One region of the Mucilaginibacter sp. SG538B genome, then DNA from elsewhere that is predicted to be linked to it. Evidence: riboswitches for the same ligand, from Rfam matches in the RefSeq annotation. Region 1 holds a riboswitch; the other holds the start of a gene.
What was found. Region 1 has a riboswitch for S-adenosylmethionine ahead of metH (methionine synthase). Riboswitches for the same ligand answer to the same signal wherever they lie in the genome.

Region 1 (7,886 bases):
AGGCGCTCGGTAGCATCCGGGCGGCGGTTAAGGAGTACATCTTCTACCAGTTCTAAAAGGTTTTTCGGAATCTCCTCGTAAACCTCCAGCATGCCGGCGTTTACAATCCCCATATCCATACCGGCTTTAATGGCATGGTACAGGAATGCCGAGTGCATGGCCTCGCGCACGGTATTATTACCCCTGAACGAGAACGAAATGTTACTTACACCGCCGCTCACTTTAGCGTGCGGCAGGTTTTGCTTGATCCAACGGGTGGCCTCAATAAAATCTACCGCGTAGTTATTATGTTCTTCCAGGCCGGTAGCAACTGTTAGGATGTTCGGATCGAAAATGATATCCTGCGGCGGGAATCCTACTTCGTTCACCAGGATCTCATATGATCGTTTACAGATCTCGATCCGGCGCTCCAATGAATCAGCCTGACCGGTTTCGTCAAAGGCCATTACAACGGTGGCGGCACCATAGCTTAAGATTTTCCGGGCATGCTCTTTAAACTTTTCTTCACCCTCTTTCAGGGAGATGGAGTTCACGATACCTTTACCCTGTACGCATTTCAAACCGGCCTCGATCACTGTCCATTTGGATGAGTCGATCATAATAGGCAGTTTGGCTATATCCGGTTCAGAAGCAACCAGGTTCAGGAATTTTACCATCACAGCCTCCGAATCAATCATGCCCTCATCCATGTTAATATCGATGACCTGCGCGCCGCCTTCCACCTGTTGCAGGGCAACACTTAGAGCTGCCTCATAATCTTCGGCAAGGATCAATTTGGAAAACTTAGGGGAACCGGTAATGTTGGTGCGTTCGCCCACGTTTACAAAAATGCTTTCGGGTTTAATGGTGACCGCTTCCAGGCCGCTCAGGCGCATATCCGGCTCAATTTGAGGGATAGGGCGGGGCGGATATTTGGCAGCCTTATCGGCAATGCACTTAATATGCTCGGGTGTGGTACCGCAGCAGCCACCAACAATATTAACCAGGCCGGCTTTGATAAAATCATCAACCTGGTGAGCGGTTTCATGCGGAGTTTCGTCGTACTGGCCAAACTCGTTGGGTAAGCCGGCGTTTGGATAGGCCGAAATAAATACGCCTGCTTTTTCAGAAAGTTCGGCAAGGTGCGGGCGCATTTCCCGGGCACCCAAAGCGCAGTTTAGGCCTACCGATAGCAGGTTGGCATGGCTTATCGAGTTCCAGAAAGCTTCGACAGTTTGCCCGGAAAGGGTACGGCCTGAAGCATCGGTAATAGTACCTGAGATCATGATACCGCCCGAATCCCTGAAAGCGGGAAAATCCTTACCTGCAGCTTTACATTCCTGCTCATAACGTTTTATGGCAAACAGCGCAGCTTTGGCATTAAGGGTATCAAATATGGTTTCAACCAACAACAGGTGCGAACCACCGTCAACCAAACCCCGTACCTGGTCATAGTAAGCTTCGGCCAGGTCATCAAACGTAACGGCGCGGTATCCCGGATCGTTTACATCTGGCGACAAAGACGCAGTGCGGTTTGTTGGCCCGATGGCACCGGCAACAAAGCGCGGTTTTTCGGGGTTATGCCGGGTATATTCGTCGGCTACTTCGCGGGCTATACGCGCACCTTCGTAGCTTAGTTCATAAGCCAGTTCTTCCAGGTGATAATCGGCAAGGGAAATTACCTGTGTGCTGAAAGTGTTAGTTTCAATGATATCCGCACCGGCATCCAGGTATTCGGCATGGATGGCTTTGATAATATCAGGGCGCGTGATATTGAGCAGGTCGTTATTGCCCTGCAGGTCGCTATGATGATCGCGAAAACGCTCGCCACGAAAATCCTTCTCGGTAAGCTGGTACCTTTGAATCATGGTACCCATTGCTCCGTCAATCACCAGTATGCGTTTCTGTAATTCTTTTCTAATGTCCATTTTTTGAGATGTGAGATATGAGATTTGAGACGTGAGATTTTAGCGGAGAGAACCTTGCTAAAACATCATGTCTTTCACCTCATATATCTGATAAAAAGACATTAAACAGGCGATTGAAAGAGCCGAAGCTATCTCAAATCTCACGTCTAATATCTCAAATCTAAATACAGCTTATCTCGAAAAGTCGGGTGTTGTTATGACTTTCGCTTATCTGTCCGGGCGCGTAATTGCTGCCTGGTAGAATGTAGCACCTTGTGAAGCACAGGTTGCTAAGACATCGCAGGGTCTAATCCCTCCGTCTTTCTCCATAAGCAGTGCAAAGTTGCGCAATAAAGTTATCATTTGCAAGTATATAACATACGCTAAATATCATGCCTAAGCCACATTGTTAAACAAAAAAAGCCGCCTTTTGCGGAGGCAGCTTTATGATTGAATTTCTTAATGAGATTATCTTCTTCTGCCGAATAAACGGAGGAGCATAAAAAACAGGTTGATCAGTGTGATGTACAATGTTAGCGCACCCATCAGGGCCAGTTTTTTCGAGCTTGCATCACCGTATTCAATACCTGCTCCAATGCGTTTTAACATTTGCATATAGTAGGCAGTTAAACCAGTAAATACAGCTATGCCTATGTAGCTGATGATGTAACTCATTTGTTCGCTGTGCATAAAGAAGTTAGCTAATGAAGCTACAAAAATCCCAATGAACAGGATGTACATGATTGAACCAAACTTTGTTAAATCCATCTGGGTAGTATAACCGGCAATGCCCATAATACCGAAAGTTACTGATGCGGTAATGAAAACACCCAATATTGATGCAGATGTGTAGATCAGAAATATCAAACTTAAGCTGATGCCAATAAGTGTTGCATAAGCTACGAAAAGCAGCACCAATACCGGATAAGAGATTCGGTTATAGCCAAATTGCATTACCAATGAAAACGCCAGTGGCGAAAACAGCGCAAAATAGCCAAAACCCGTAAGGCCGCCTGTTGGTGCAACGATCAGACTGATCAGGCCCATATTTAAAAATAGATAAACTGTTATTGCTGATACGCCAAGCGCAACGAACATCCAGCTGAAAACGCCGGCCATAAACCTGCGTGAAGCAACTTCTGATTGATCCCTAACTTCGATTACATTATCGAAGTTGTATTTAGATTCTTTAAATTCCATTTTGTGTTAAAAATTATAGTACGAATATATAAATAAAAGGTGAATACAGCATGAAGAAGCAAGACTGCAAGAATCAAGAGTCAAGAAACAGGAAAGTTTTCCGAAATGTCTTGTCTCTTGACTCTTGATTCTTGCAGTCTTGATTTCTGTTCTTCCTGCTTCTTGACTCTGTAACCCTCAATTCAAACGGCGCATCAACTGCTCTTCAACCTTTTTGAAAACCTGTATGGGTTTCAGGGTGCGCCAGCCAAGGCTATCGAGTTCGCCGCCAAAATTGATGTAATAGTCGATATTGCTGTGTTTAAATTCGTCTATCACGTGTTCGCGGAAGTTGATGCCTGCTATCCAGCCGTCTTCCACGTCCTGGAACCACTCTTCGTAATAGCAATCATCGCTTGAATGAAAGTTGAGTACGTTTTCGCCGATCAGGATAAAATGACTGATGCCATTATCTATCATCAGGTCGAGCAGCTCACGCTTCAGCAGCATAATGTCGTTATTGATGGCATCATTCCATTCGCCTATCAGCTCAATGATGGTATAGCCTTTATCATAATCGGCAAAAAGTACTTTTAAATAAAGGGTATTGGAGCCGAATGAGTCCCATTGTGGGTGCAGCAGGTAATTGTATACCTGCTTGTCAAATTCAAATTCGCTGTATTCTGTCGCATAAAAAGGCGAAAACTCATCTTCCGATGCCACGTAATCATCTCTCCAGCGGTAATATGGTTCAATATCGTGCATGTTTTTGATTTCAAATTGTCTGAACCCGAATTTTTTGAATTTGAGAATTTATCGAATACAAGCATCTTCAAATTTCCAAATCAACACATCTTCAAATTCAGTTTATTTTTTTTTATAATGATCAACAGCGCTTCGTACGCTGCCGTATTGTTTCAGTAACCCGGCTGCTTCTTCTTCGTTCAGCCCGGTTTCGTCCATTACCATGCGGGTGCCCCTGTTCACCAATTTGTGGTTGCTCAATTGCATATCAACCATCCTGTTCCCTTTTACGCGGCCAAGCTGGATCATTACGGTTGTGCTTAGCATATTTAAAACTAATTTTTGCGCCGTGCCTGCTTTCATGCGGGTTGACCCTGTTAAAAACTCAGGGCCTGTTACTACTTCAACCGGGTACTGTGCCACAGCCGCTACCGGACTGCCGCTGTTACAAACAATACAGCCGGTAACTAAATTATGCTCATTAGCTGTTTTTAAGCCGCCGATCACATACGGTGTAGTGCCCGAAGCGGCTATGCCAACAACCACGTCTTTATCATTAATGTCGAAAGCTTCCAGATCTTTCCAGGCCTGCACAGCATCGTCTTCAGCAAATTCTACCGCTTTGCGGATCGCGCCATCGCCGCCTGCTATCAAGCCCACCACCATATCAAACGGAACACCGAATGTCGGTGGGCATTCCGATGCGTCAACCACGCCTAAACGGCCACTGGTACCGGCGCCTATGTAAAATAAACGTCCGCCGTTTTTCATCCTTTCTGCGGTGATAGTTGCCAGGGCTTCTATCTGTGGCAATGCCTTTTCCACAGCCAGCGGAACCGTTTTATCCTCGTTATTAATGTTTTCTAAAATTTCCCTTACGGTCTGTTTTTCGAGGTTTTTATAGTGCGATTCCCTTTCGGTGGTGGTTTCCATAGCCTATTTTCAAATAATTTATAACAAAATTCGGTAAAAATCATCAAATGCAAGGGTGCGGGTAAAAATTATTGACCCTGCAATTATTAACTTTGTGTGTAATAAGTTATGAAGAGGACCGCGGGTGTAATTTTCCGGACAATAATCCTGCTGCTGGTAGGGGTGATGATAGGCCAGGTGCTTAACAAGGATTTTGCCGCGCATAACCTTGGCTTCTCCTTTGTGAGCAATAGTAAAATAGCAAAGGTGTTGCAACTGGTTGACCGCAACTATGTTGACAGCGTTAATATCGATAGTATTGAAGGCGTGTCGGTAAATAACCTGCTTCAAAACCTTGATCCGCATTCGCTTTATTTACCGCAGCAGCAGGCGCAATCCATCAATGAACGGTTAGACGGTGGTTTTAACGGTATCGGTATCGAATACCAGTTACTTCGTGATACACTGATCATTACGCAGGTTTATGCCGGCGGTCCGGCCGAAAAAGCGGGCTTACTGGTGGGCAGTAAGGTGATCAATGTCGACGATAAAAAGTTTTCGGGCAGCAAGCTAACAGCCACCCGTATAAATAGTGTTTTCAGGGGCGAAAAGGATGCTGAAATAAAACTGAGTGTTGTGCCTCCGCTGAGCAAAGATTTAAAAATACTTACGGTTAAACGGGGGCATGTTGACCTGAGCAGTGTTGATGCTGCCTATATGGCCGATGCTAACACCGGCTATATCAAGATCAGCAAGTTTTCGGCCACTACCGACCTCGATTTCAGAAAGGCTTTAACGGCGCTAAAAGTTGACGGTATGAATAAATTGCTGCTCGACCTGAGAGGCAATGGCGGTGGGTACCTTAATGCTGCTACTTCATTAGCCGATGAGTTTTTAACTGATGGAAAGCTGATAGTTTATACCAAAGGGATTCACGAGCCCCGGACTGATTACTTTGCCACCGATTCGGGCATGTTTCAGAAAGGGAAACTTACCGTGCTTATTGATGAATATTCGGCCTCGGCCAGTGAGATTTTAGCAGGGGCCCTGCAGGACCTTGACAGGGCTACTATTGTTGGTCGACGATCATTTGGTAAAGGCCTGGTACAGCAGCAGTTTGCTTTTGACGATGGTTCGGCAGTTAATTTAACAGTGGCCAGGTACTATACCCCTTCGGGCCGCTCTATCCAGAAATCATACAAAAACGGGGTTGACAGTTATCGCAATGAACTTGCCCAGCGCATGCAAAAAGGTGAACTTTTTTCAGAACAAAGCAACCTTAACGATAGTGTTTTTAAAGGCACCCCATCATTCCATACTTCAAGCGGGCGTAAAGTTTTTAGCGGCGGAGGCATTATGCCCGATGTTTTTGTACCGGCGGATACCAGCAAATTCACCCCGCTTATCCAGGACCTGAGCCAGCAGCAATTATTTACCGCTTACGTTGTTGACCGCCAGCAGCAATTGCTTAAAAAATACCCGACTGAAGCTGAGTTTTTAACTCAATATGCTGTTAGTAATGACGAGGTCGATAAATTTATACTGTATGCCTCGCAAACCATTAAAGAAATGGATTCGCACGAAGTACAGATCTCCAGGGAGCCGATAAAAACAATCCTGAAAGCCCAGGCGGCCCGCTTTAAATGGGGTGATAACGCCTACTTTAAAGTGATCAACACGGGTGATGTAACCTTTAAAAAAGGGTTGGAGCAGTAAGGAGGCTAAACAAAAAATGTCATTTCAAGTGAGTCCGTGAGGGGCATGAGCGCCGGTGCGAAAGAGAAATCTTATACATTATGCTTGTATGGCTGTGCCTGCGTATAAGATTTCTCCTCACGGGCGTGGCGCGATCCCCGCGCTTGTTCGTCGAAATGACAGTAGTTTTTACGCTCTACGTATCCTAATTCTTTCCCACCAGAAAACCTCATTAATCAATTCCAAATTTGCCATAACGCCTGCCATGCCGCCGCTGTTAACCGCGTTGGCTATGGAGCGAATGCCTGAAGCACTGTCACCGGCGGCATAAACGCCGGGTACCGTTGTTTTTTGCTGTGCATCAACCTGGATATGGCCCTGATCGGTAAATGAGCAGCCTAATTGTAATGCAATATCACTGTGTTGCACAAATGGGAGCCTCGCATATAATGCCTTAAGTTTTATTTCGGAGCCGTTTTGCAAATGGATGGTAGTTATCTGGCCGTCATGATGATCAAACGCTGCTATTTCCCCCTCAATAATTTGTATATTATTATGACTGATAATGGATTGCTGATCTCCTGTCAAAGTTGATTTTCCGTTAGTGAACAGAATGAGATCTTTTGTCCAGTTTGAAATAAGTTTGGTCAGCTCAAAAGCCATTTCGCCGTTAGCAAATATGCCTGTAGGCTGATAACCGTATTCATAACCATGGCAATAGGGACAATGAATAATCGATATTCCCCAGCATTCGGCGAAGCCGGGAATATCGGGCATTTGGTCTTTAATACCGGCAGCAAGGATAATTTTCTTTGCGCTGAATGTTTCACCGGATATTGTACTAACCTCAAAGCCCTTAGTTATTGGTGTACATTGAGCTGCCTCACTATGGAGCAGTGTGATAGTTGGGTATTTTAAAGTTTGTTCACGGGCAATAGTCAAAATCTCGTGCGGAGTTTGACCATCGCGGGTAAAAAAGTTGTGCGAATGTGGCGTTTGGCGGTTGCAGGGCATGCCACTATCAATAATTAACACTTTACGCATGGCACGGCCCAAAGCCATGCCTGCAGATAAACCGGCGCTGCTACCGCCGATAATGATCACATCAAAATCCTTCATATGATATTGCGATTAATTATGGATAAAGGTAAATGACAAAAACACAAAATGCAACCATGTTGCATTTTGTGTTTTTGAACTGACAAAGTAGAATGGCCGGCCGGCTAAAAAATGCCAATAGGGCGCCGGTATTTTATTTTTTATTGATTTTGTTCAGTGTTAATAATCCGTTGAAATAGGATAATAGTTTTCGGTTATCATCCTGAATGTAGGCCACCGGATAATCGTAATTTATAAAAGTAACCTTCCATACTTTGGCAAAATGCGGCTGATCAGGCGTGTCCGGCGTTAGGTTATAATATCCGAACTCCGCATTAAGGCATGATGATTCATTAACATGGTTATCAATGG
Region 2 (7,886 bases), on a different contig from region 1:
TCATCAAAGGTGATGTACCTGAGAGCCTGAAAACCAAAGTGGTATACTCGTTGGATATGGGTGCACTCATTGCAGGCGCGAAATATAAGGGAGAGTTTGAAGAACGGTTGAAAGCAGTTGTAAAGGAGGTTACCCAAAGCGACGGGGAAATCATCCTTTTTATAGATGAGATCCATACGCTGGTAGGTGCAGGCGGGGGAGAAGGCGCTATGGATGCGGCCAATATCCTGAAACCGGCCCTGGCCCGTGGTGAGCTTCGTTCAATTGGTGCTACAACCCTTAACGAATACCAAAAGTACCTTGAAAAAGATAAAGCTTTGGAACGCCGTTTCCAGAAAGTAATGGTAGAAGAACCTGATGCTGCTGATGCCATCTCTATTTTACGTGGACTGAAAGAACGTTATGAAACCCACCACAAAGTGAGGATCAAAGACGAAGCGATCATCGCCTCTGTCGAAATGTCACAACGCTATATTTCCGACAGGTTTTTACCGGATAAAGCTATCGACCTGATGGACGAGGCTGCATCAAAACTTCGCCTGGAAATGGATTCGGTACCGGAAGTGGTTGACGAACTGGAACGCCGCATCATGCAGCTTGAAATTGAGCGCGAAGCTATTAAACGTGAAAAAGACGACCGTAAGGTTGCCGAACTAAGTGAGGAAATAGCCAACCTGTCGCAACAGCGTGATTCATTACGTGCCAAATGGAAAGGCGAAAAAGACCTTGTTGATGGCATCAATACTAAGGTTGAGCTGATTGAAAATTATAAACTGGAAGCCGAACAGGCCGAACGTGCGGGCGATTATGGTAAGGTAGCCGAATTACGCTACGGTACTATAGTTGAAGCCCAGGCCGAAGTTGAAAAGTTGAAAGCCGCCCTGCTTGAAAACCAAAGCGACAGCCGCATGCTGAAGGAAGAGGTTACCGCCGATGATATTGCCGGTGTAGTAAGCCGCTGGACAGGCATCCCGGTAAGCAAGATGATCCAAAGCGAACGTGAAAAACTGCTTAATCTTGAAGATGAACTGCACAAACGTGTAGCCGGGCAGGAAGAAGCTATTGAGGCAATAAGTGATGCTATCCGCCGCAGCCGTGCAGGTTTGCAGGATAAGCGCAGGCCAATAGGTTCGTTCATATTTTTAGGTACAACCGGTGTGGGTAAAACCGAACTGGCAAAAGCCCTGGCCGAATACCTGTTTAATGACGAAGGTGCACTTGTGAGGATAGATATGAGTGAATACCAGGAACGCCATGCTGTTTCAAGGCTGATAGGAGCGCCTCCGGGCTATGTTGGGTATGATGAAGGCGGACAGTTAACGGAGGCCGTTCGTCGCAAGCCTTATAGTGTGGTTTTACTGGATGAAATTGAAAAAGCCCATCCCGATGTATTTAACATCCTGCTGCAGGTGCTGGATGATGGCCGCTTAACGGATAATAAAGGCCGTGTGGTGAATTTTAAGAATACTATCATCATCATGACCTCCAACATTGGTTCAAACATCATCCAGGAAAACTTCCAAAACCTGGAGGACGAAAACCGCGATGAACTGGTGGCAAAAACCAAAAACGAGCTGTTCAATTTGTTAAGGGCAACTATCCGTCCGGAGTTTTTAAACAGGATAGATGAGATCATCATGTTTACTCCGCTTAATCGCGATGAAATTCATGATATCGTTAAGCTGCAGTTTAAACAGGTACAGCAAACGCTTGCTGAAATGGGTGTAACTATCGAAGCATCCGATGAAGCCTTAGATTGGTTGGCCCAGTTAGGTTATGATCCTCAATTTGGTGCACGTCCGTTAAAACGCGTTATCCAGAAAAAGATACTGAACGAGTTGAGTAAACAGATCCTGGCGGGTACAGTTGATAAAGACAGCGTTATTAAAATAGATATGTTTGATAACCAGTTCGTGTTCCTGAACTCGGCCAAAGAAGCTACGGAACCGGCTAAATAAGCTGTAGAAAATTAATTAAATGTAAAAAGGCTTCCCAATTTGAGAAGCCTTTTTTTATTAACAACCGGAGAATCTATTAAAAAACTTCAGCTGTTTGTTTAGTTACCGATGCTAAGCTGACCCCCGTAAGCTGATCGGCAAAGGCTACGAAAGCCTTACTCTCAGATATACGATGTTGATTAGCGATCAGATTTTGCAAATTGATTTTTCCTATCACAAATTTATAACTACCTGAATAGTAGCGCTCATTGATGTGCTCAAAGTTCAGCGCTTCAACCAGTTCCTCGTCATCATAACGCAGGTAAATGGTTAATTCAATGTTATTGGTAAAATTAAGGTCTGTTTTTTCTTTAGCTTTTTTGTATTCATACTGGTAGTTATAGCGCAACGCGGCAATATCCGACAGTACAGCCGAACCGGTAGGATGCCCACCTGCACCTTTGCCAAAAAAGAATTGCTGATCGGCAAAGGCGGCCTGTACGGTTACGCCATTATATTCGTACTCAACGTTGTATAAAAACTCTTTGTCGTTTACAAATTTAGGCAGTACAAACAGGGCAACGTTACGGTCGTCAAGCTCTTTAGCTACAGGTACCAGTTTAATTTTGAGGTTCTTTTCGCGGGCATATTGCAAATCTGCGGCTGCAAGGTTCTGAATGCCGAGGTTAAATACTTCATCGGGCTGTACAACTACGCCATATGCGTGTGCAGCAGCAATAACCAGTTTGTATTTCGCATCAAAACCACCAACATCGCTTGTTGGGTCGGTTTCGGCAAAGCCGAGGTCCTGAGCTTGTTTTAATGCACTGTCGTAATCCAACCCTTCAATAAATCCTTTTGACAGTATATAGTTTGATGAACCGTTGAAAATACCGCTTATGGAGTGCAGTAACTCGTTGTCGTAATATTCCTCAAGATTACGGATGATCGGGATACTGCCGCAAACCGCGCCTTCATATAATAATGAAGTTCCATACTGGTGCTGAATTTCGATCAGTTCATCCAAATGCAGGGCGATCATTTTTTTACTGGCAGATACTACGTTTTTGCCAGATTTTAAAGCTCTTGAAACAATTTCAAAAGCAGCTTCAGTATCATTGATCAATTCAACAATGGTATTGATCTCGGGATTGTTAAGCAGCTCTTCTTTATCGGTAGTAAATAAATGTGCCGGTAAAGAACGTTTTTTATTAGGATCCTTAATAGCAAATTTTACTATCTCGATATTTAAATGCTTTGTTTTGATGATATCATATAATCCCTGGCCAACAACACCAAATCCGAAGAGGCCGATATTTAACTTTTTACTCATTACGCTGTACGTTGCAGTTCTATAATTTTTCCTTTCACATCGGTTTTAAAAAACGATGTAAATATGTTTGTTAATGCTTCTGTTTCAATTAAAAATCCGTCGTGCCCATAAAACGAATCCAGTTCGGCAAAGGCAGCTTTTGGGATATGCCTGAACAGGTATTGCTGTTCTTCAATAGGGAACAACACATCCGATGAGATGCCGATAACTAATGTTTTTGCCTTGATGAGGCTCAACGCTTTATCTACACCGTGACGGCCCCGGCCCACATTGTGTGAGTCCATCACTTTGGTCAGGTACCAATAACTATAAGCGTTAAAGCGGTTCACCAGCTTTTGCCCCTGGTAGTTTTGGTACGATGAAGAACGGAAATTGTCCTGCACATCGTCTGCTTCTTCCTGTTGGGTAATACCGTAGGTTTTATAAGTACGATAACTCAGCAGGGCAATACTGCGGGCTGCTTTTAAACCCTTTTGGCCGCCATCAGGTGTGTTAGCGTAAAAAGTACGATCGGCTGTGATAGCCAAACGTTGCGACTCGTTAAAAGCAATGCCCCATGGCGAGTGCTTGGCGTTGGTTGCTATCAGGATAAGATTTTTAATCCGCTCCGGCTCAATGATAGCCCATTCCATAGCCTGCTGGCCGCCTAATGAACCACCAATTAATACGCTGATATTATTAATGTTTAAATGCCCGGCAAGCAACTGGTGTGCTTTAACCATATCCCTTGTAGTAAACTGGGGATATGAAAGATAATATGGCTGGCCGGTAACCGGGTTAATGCTCAACGGACTTGTAGTGCCGTAAGGAGAACCCAAAATATTGGCGCAAACTATAAAATGCTCTTCCGGGTTAAAAAAATAACCCTCGCCAATAAGCCCTTTCCACCAGTCAAATACATCGCTGTTGGCAGTAAGCGCATGGCAAACCCAAACAACATTATTTTTTTCCTTATTTAACCGGCCATAAGTGTGAAAACCTATTTCTAAACCTTCAATTGTACGGCCCGATTCAAATTCAAAAGTATCAGTGTATTTAAATATCTCTGCGTTCATTCTGTTATTTGTCACGCTGTGTTAAGTCGAAAGTCTTTAGTTTAAAGTCTCAAGTCGAAGTTTCAATTTTCCGGCTTAAGACTAAATACTTAGAACTTAAGACTTAACTACACGTAACGTTTACTATATCACTTAAAAAAACTATACATTGTTATACTAACTCACCCTCACCTTGCTTAATTTTTGCAAAAGCCTGTTCAAAATCGGCTTTAATATCATCAATATGTTCAATACCAACAGCCACGCGCAATGATGCAGGTGTAACACCGGCAGCTAATTGCTCTTCATCAGATAATTGCTGATGCGTGGTTGCCGATGGCTGGATGATGAGTGTTTTTGCGTCGCCAACATTGGCTAAATGGCTCACCAATTTAAGGTTATTGATCAAGCGGCTGGCCTGTTCTTTGCTCCCTTTAATTTCGAACGATAGTACGCCCCCAAAACCGTTTTTTAAATACTTTTTAGCTAAGTCATGATATGGCGATGATTCCAGTCCCGGGTAATTTACGCTTGCCACCTGTGGGTGCTGCTCCAACCATTTAGCCAGTTGCAGGGCATTATCAACGTGACGTTGTACACGCAGAGAAAGCGTTTCCAACCCCTGGATATTCAACCATGAATTAAATGGTGCCTGAGAGGGGCCGAAATCCCTCAAACCTTCCACACGGGCACGGATAATAAACTGGATATTGCCAAACGGGCCCCCAATGCCAAATACATCGTTAAATATCAACCCGTGGTAACCTTCAGATGGTTCGGTAAATTGCGGGAATTTGCCGTTACCCCAATTGTAATTGCCTGCATCGATAATAACACCGCCAATACTGGTACCATGCCCGCCAATCCATTTGGTTGTTGACTCCACAACCACATTAGCGCCATGTTCAATAGGACGGAAGAGGTAACCACCGGCACCAAAAGTATTATCAACAATTAGCGGAAGGTCATGCCTTTTGGCAACTTCGCTCAGCTTTTCAAAATCGGCAATGGTAAAGCCCGGGTTACCTATTGTTTCCAAAAAGATGGCTTTTGTTTTGCCATCAATGAGCGCTTCGATATTGGCTGCTGTATCATCTTTGGCAAAGCGTACTTCGATACCCAGGCGTTTGAAAGCTACTTTAAACTGGTTATAGGTGCCGCCGTACAGGAAAGGTGAAGTAACAAAGTTATCGCCAACCTGTAAAATATTATTAAGGGCAAGGAATTGGGATGCCTGGCCAGAGGCTGTTGCCAGCGCAACCACACCGCCCTCTAACGCCGCGATGCGTTTTTCAAACACATCGGTAGTAGGGTTCATGATGCGGGTATAGATGTTACCAAACTCTTTCAGCGCAAACAGGTTGGCGCCATGTTCGGCGCTGTTAAATACGTATGAAGTAGTTTGATAAATGGGCACAGCACGTGAACCTGTTGTTGGGTCAACTTCCTGGCCGGCATGTAATTGTAAGGTTTCGAATTTTAAGGCAGACATAGTTGTAATTTTTTAATGTGTTTAATTTAGATTTTGAATGTTTAGATGAATTTGGAAAGCCGGTTCAAAAACAACCGGTTTAACAACACGCTTTTCAGAAAATGAAAATAGGAGCGTGCTAAGCATCAACAGCAGCAACACATACAAATACAGCTAATAGGGGAGCTAATATGTTGTATGTTACCGTTTGCGGTGTAAAAAGTGTTGCGTTGCGTAAATTTAATTAAACTTTTCATGGTTATAAATTTATATTCCCCGGTGTTATTTGCCGGGACAGGAATTGGCACCTTCTTCAACATTGAAGGGTTGCCAGCGGGTCATTGAGCCTGATCTCTCGCCGCTTCTTTATAAATCAAAACCCGAACTATGTGCGGAGGATTGATCGACGTTGGTATCACTACCAAATAATGTTGCGAATATAAGGGATTGTGAGGTAATATACCAAATTTTATTTCTTTTTAAGGTGAAAGGTTTATTTTGAGGTGAAAGGCAAAAGGCGAAAGGTTAAAGGTTTTGTGAATACGGAATTTTTAAATTCACATGACAGCTTATACCTTTCGCCTTTGACCTTTATCCTTTCACCTTAAAAGGCCTAAGCAAGGGCCTGCTTCATATCGGCAATCAAATCGTCAATATGTTCCAGCCCAACTGAAACCCTTAGCAGGTTACGTGGTGTTTTGGTATCCGGGCCTTCAACAGTAGCGCGGTGTTCTATTAGGCTTTCAACACCACCAAGGCTGGTAGCTTTGATAAATAGTTTCAGTTTATTGATGATGTTATGCGTGTCGTTCTCATCGCCCTTAATAGTAAAAGATAACATGCCACCAAAAGCCAGCATCTGATCTTTAGCTATCTCATGCTGCGGGTGCGAGGGCAAACCGGGGTACATTACCTGTTCAACATTGGGATGCTGTTCAAGGTATTCGGCTAATAACTGTGCATTTTGTACGTGGCCTTTTACACGGTATGGTAAAGTTTTAATACTGCGTACCAGGTAATAACAATCCATAGGCGAGGGGATTGCGCCACCCATTTCCTGCACCTGGCGGATTTTTGTCCACCAATCATTCTTTTCGGCCGTGATCAACACGCCGCCCATCAGGTCGCTATGTCCGCCAAAATATTTGGTGACTGAGTGCATAACCATATCCGCGCCCAGCTCAAGTGGTCGCTGGCACATAGGGGTGGCAAATGTATTATCGCACAAAACTTTAATGCCCTTTGCTTTGGCAATAGCAACCACCTTTTTAATATCGGTTATTTTAAGCAGGGGGTTTGAAGGTGTTTCAATCCAGATCAAACCTGTTTCGGGCTTGATGTGCTGTTGTAAAACCCCGGTATCGTTTACATCAATAAAATCGAAGGTAAGGATCCCGGCAAAAAGGGTTTTAAGCTGATTACGTAAGCCATGATACATATCATCCGGCGCAATTATATGGGTGCCCGGCTCCAATGATTGAAATACCGACATCCCGGCCGCATTACCTGATGAAAAGCAAGCTGCTTCAACACCTCCCTCTAACTTTGCCAGCACATGCTCCAGTGCGTGACGATTGGGGTTCGATGAGCGACTGTAAATATAACCTGCCGGAAAACCGCCATCCTCACCGCGCTCAAAAGTGGTTGACATAATAATGGGTTGTATAACGGCCCTTGTTGCTTCATCAACATGGTTGCCGGCATGTATCGCTATAGTTTCAGTTTTCATGGTATTGTATTATGATATCGCCCAAAATAAACAAGAATATTTGTTATTAGCTGTAGCGTTTTTATATTTTTTGCCGAATAGGTTTAAAAACCAAACCGCATGAAAACGTGCTTTATCTTCCTGTTTGTTATTATTGGGCTATCTGCCTGAAAAAAAGATGCCAATGATACCGCTTATGACAAAAGCTATAAAGTATGGCAAAACTTTAAGACTGAAAGTAAAAATTCATATACTTATACCGCTAATAACGGTTCAGTTTTTGGTTATGGCTCCGAAACCAAGATCACCGTTCAAAATGGCGTTGTTACAGCGAGGGGTTTTTGAATACCGTGAGTTTAAAGGCGGACCGAACTATGGATATGGCGCTCAGCTAAATGCGGCT

Region 2: another riboswitch for S-adenosylmethionine. It lies ahead of FHW88_RS16180 (O-acetylhomoserine aminocarboxypropyltransferase/cysteine synthase family protein); the one in region 1 lies ahead of metH (methionine synthase).

What each region holds. Positions count from the first base shown of each region.
Region 1 covers NZ_JABMJI010000002.1:1,366,554-1,374,439, forward strand. The annotation lists gene metH (methionine synthase) at 1-1,907, opposite strand, end outside; SAM riboswitch class I at 2,112-2,221, opposite strand; gene FHW88_RS15460 (Bax inhibitor-1/YccA family protein) at 2,355-3,086, opposite strand; gene FHW88_RS15465 (hypothetical protein) at 3,264-3,830, opposite strand; gene murQ (N-acetylmuramic acid 6-phosphate etherase) at 3,933-4,742, opposite strand; gene FHW88_RS15475 (S41 family peptidase) at 4,851-6,437, shown strand; gene FHW88_RS15480 (NAD(P)/FAD-dependent oxidoreductase) at 6,606-7,535, opposite strand; gene FHW88_RS15485 (hypothetical protein) at 7,669-7,886, opposite strand, start outside.
Region 2 covers NZ_JABMJI010000003.1:1,043-8,928, reverse strand. The annotation lists gene clpB (ATP-dependent chaperone ClpB) at 1-1,958, shown strand, start outside; gene FHW88_RS16190 (homoserine dehydrogenase) at 2,035-3,270, opposite strand; gene metX (homoserine O-acetyltransferase family protein) at 3,270-4,325, opposite strand; gene FHW88_RS16180 (O-acetylhomoserine aminocarboxypropyltransferase/cysteine synthase family protein) at 4,477-5,796, opposite strand; SAM riboswitch class I at 6,040-6,150, opposite strand; gene FHW88_RS16175 (trans-sulfuration enzyme family protein) at 6,389-7,504, opposite strand; gene FHW88_RS16170 (hypothetical protein) at 7,680-7,886, shown strand, end outside.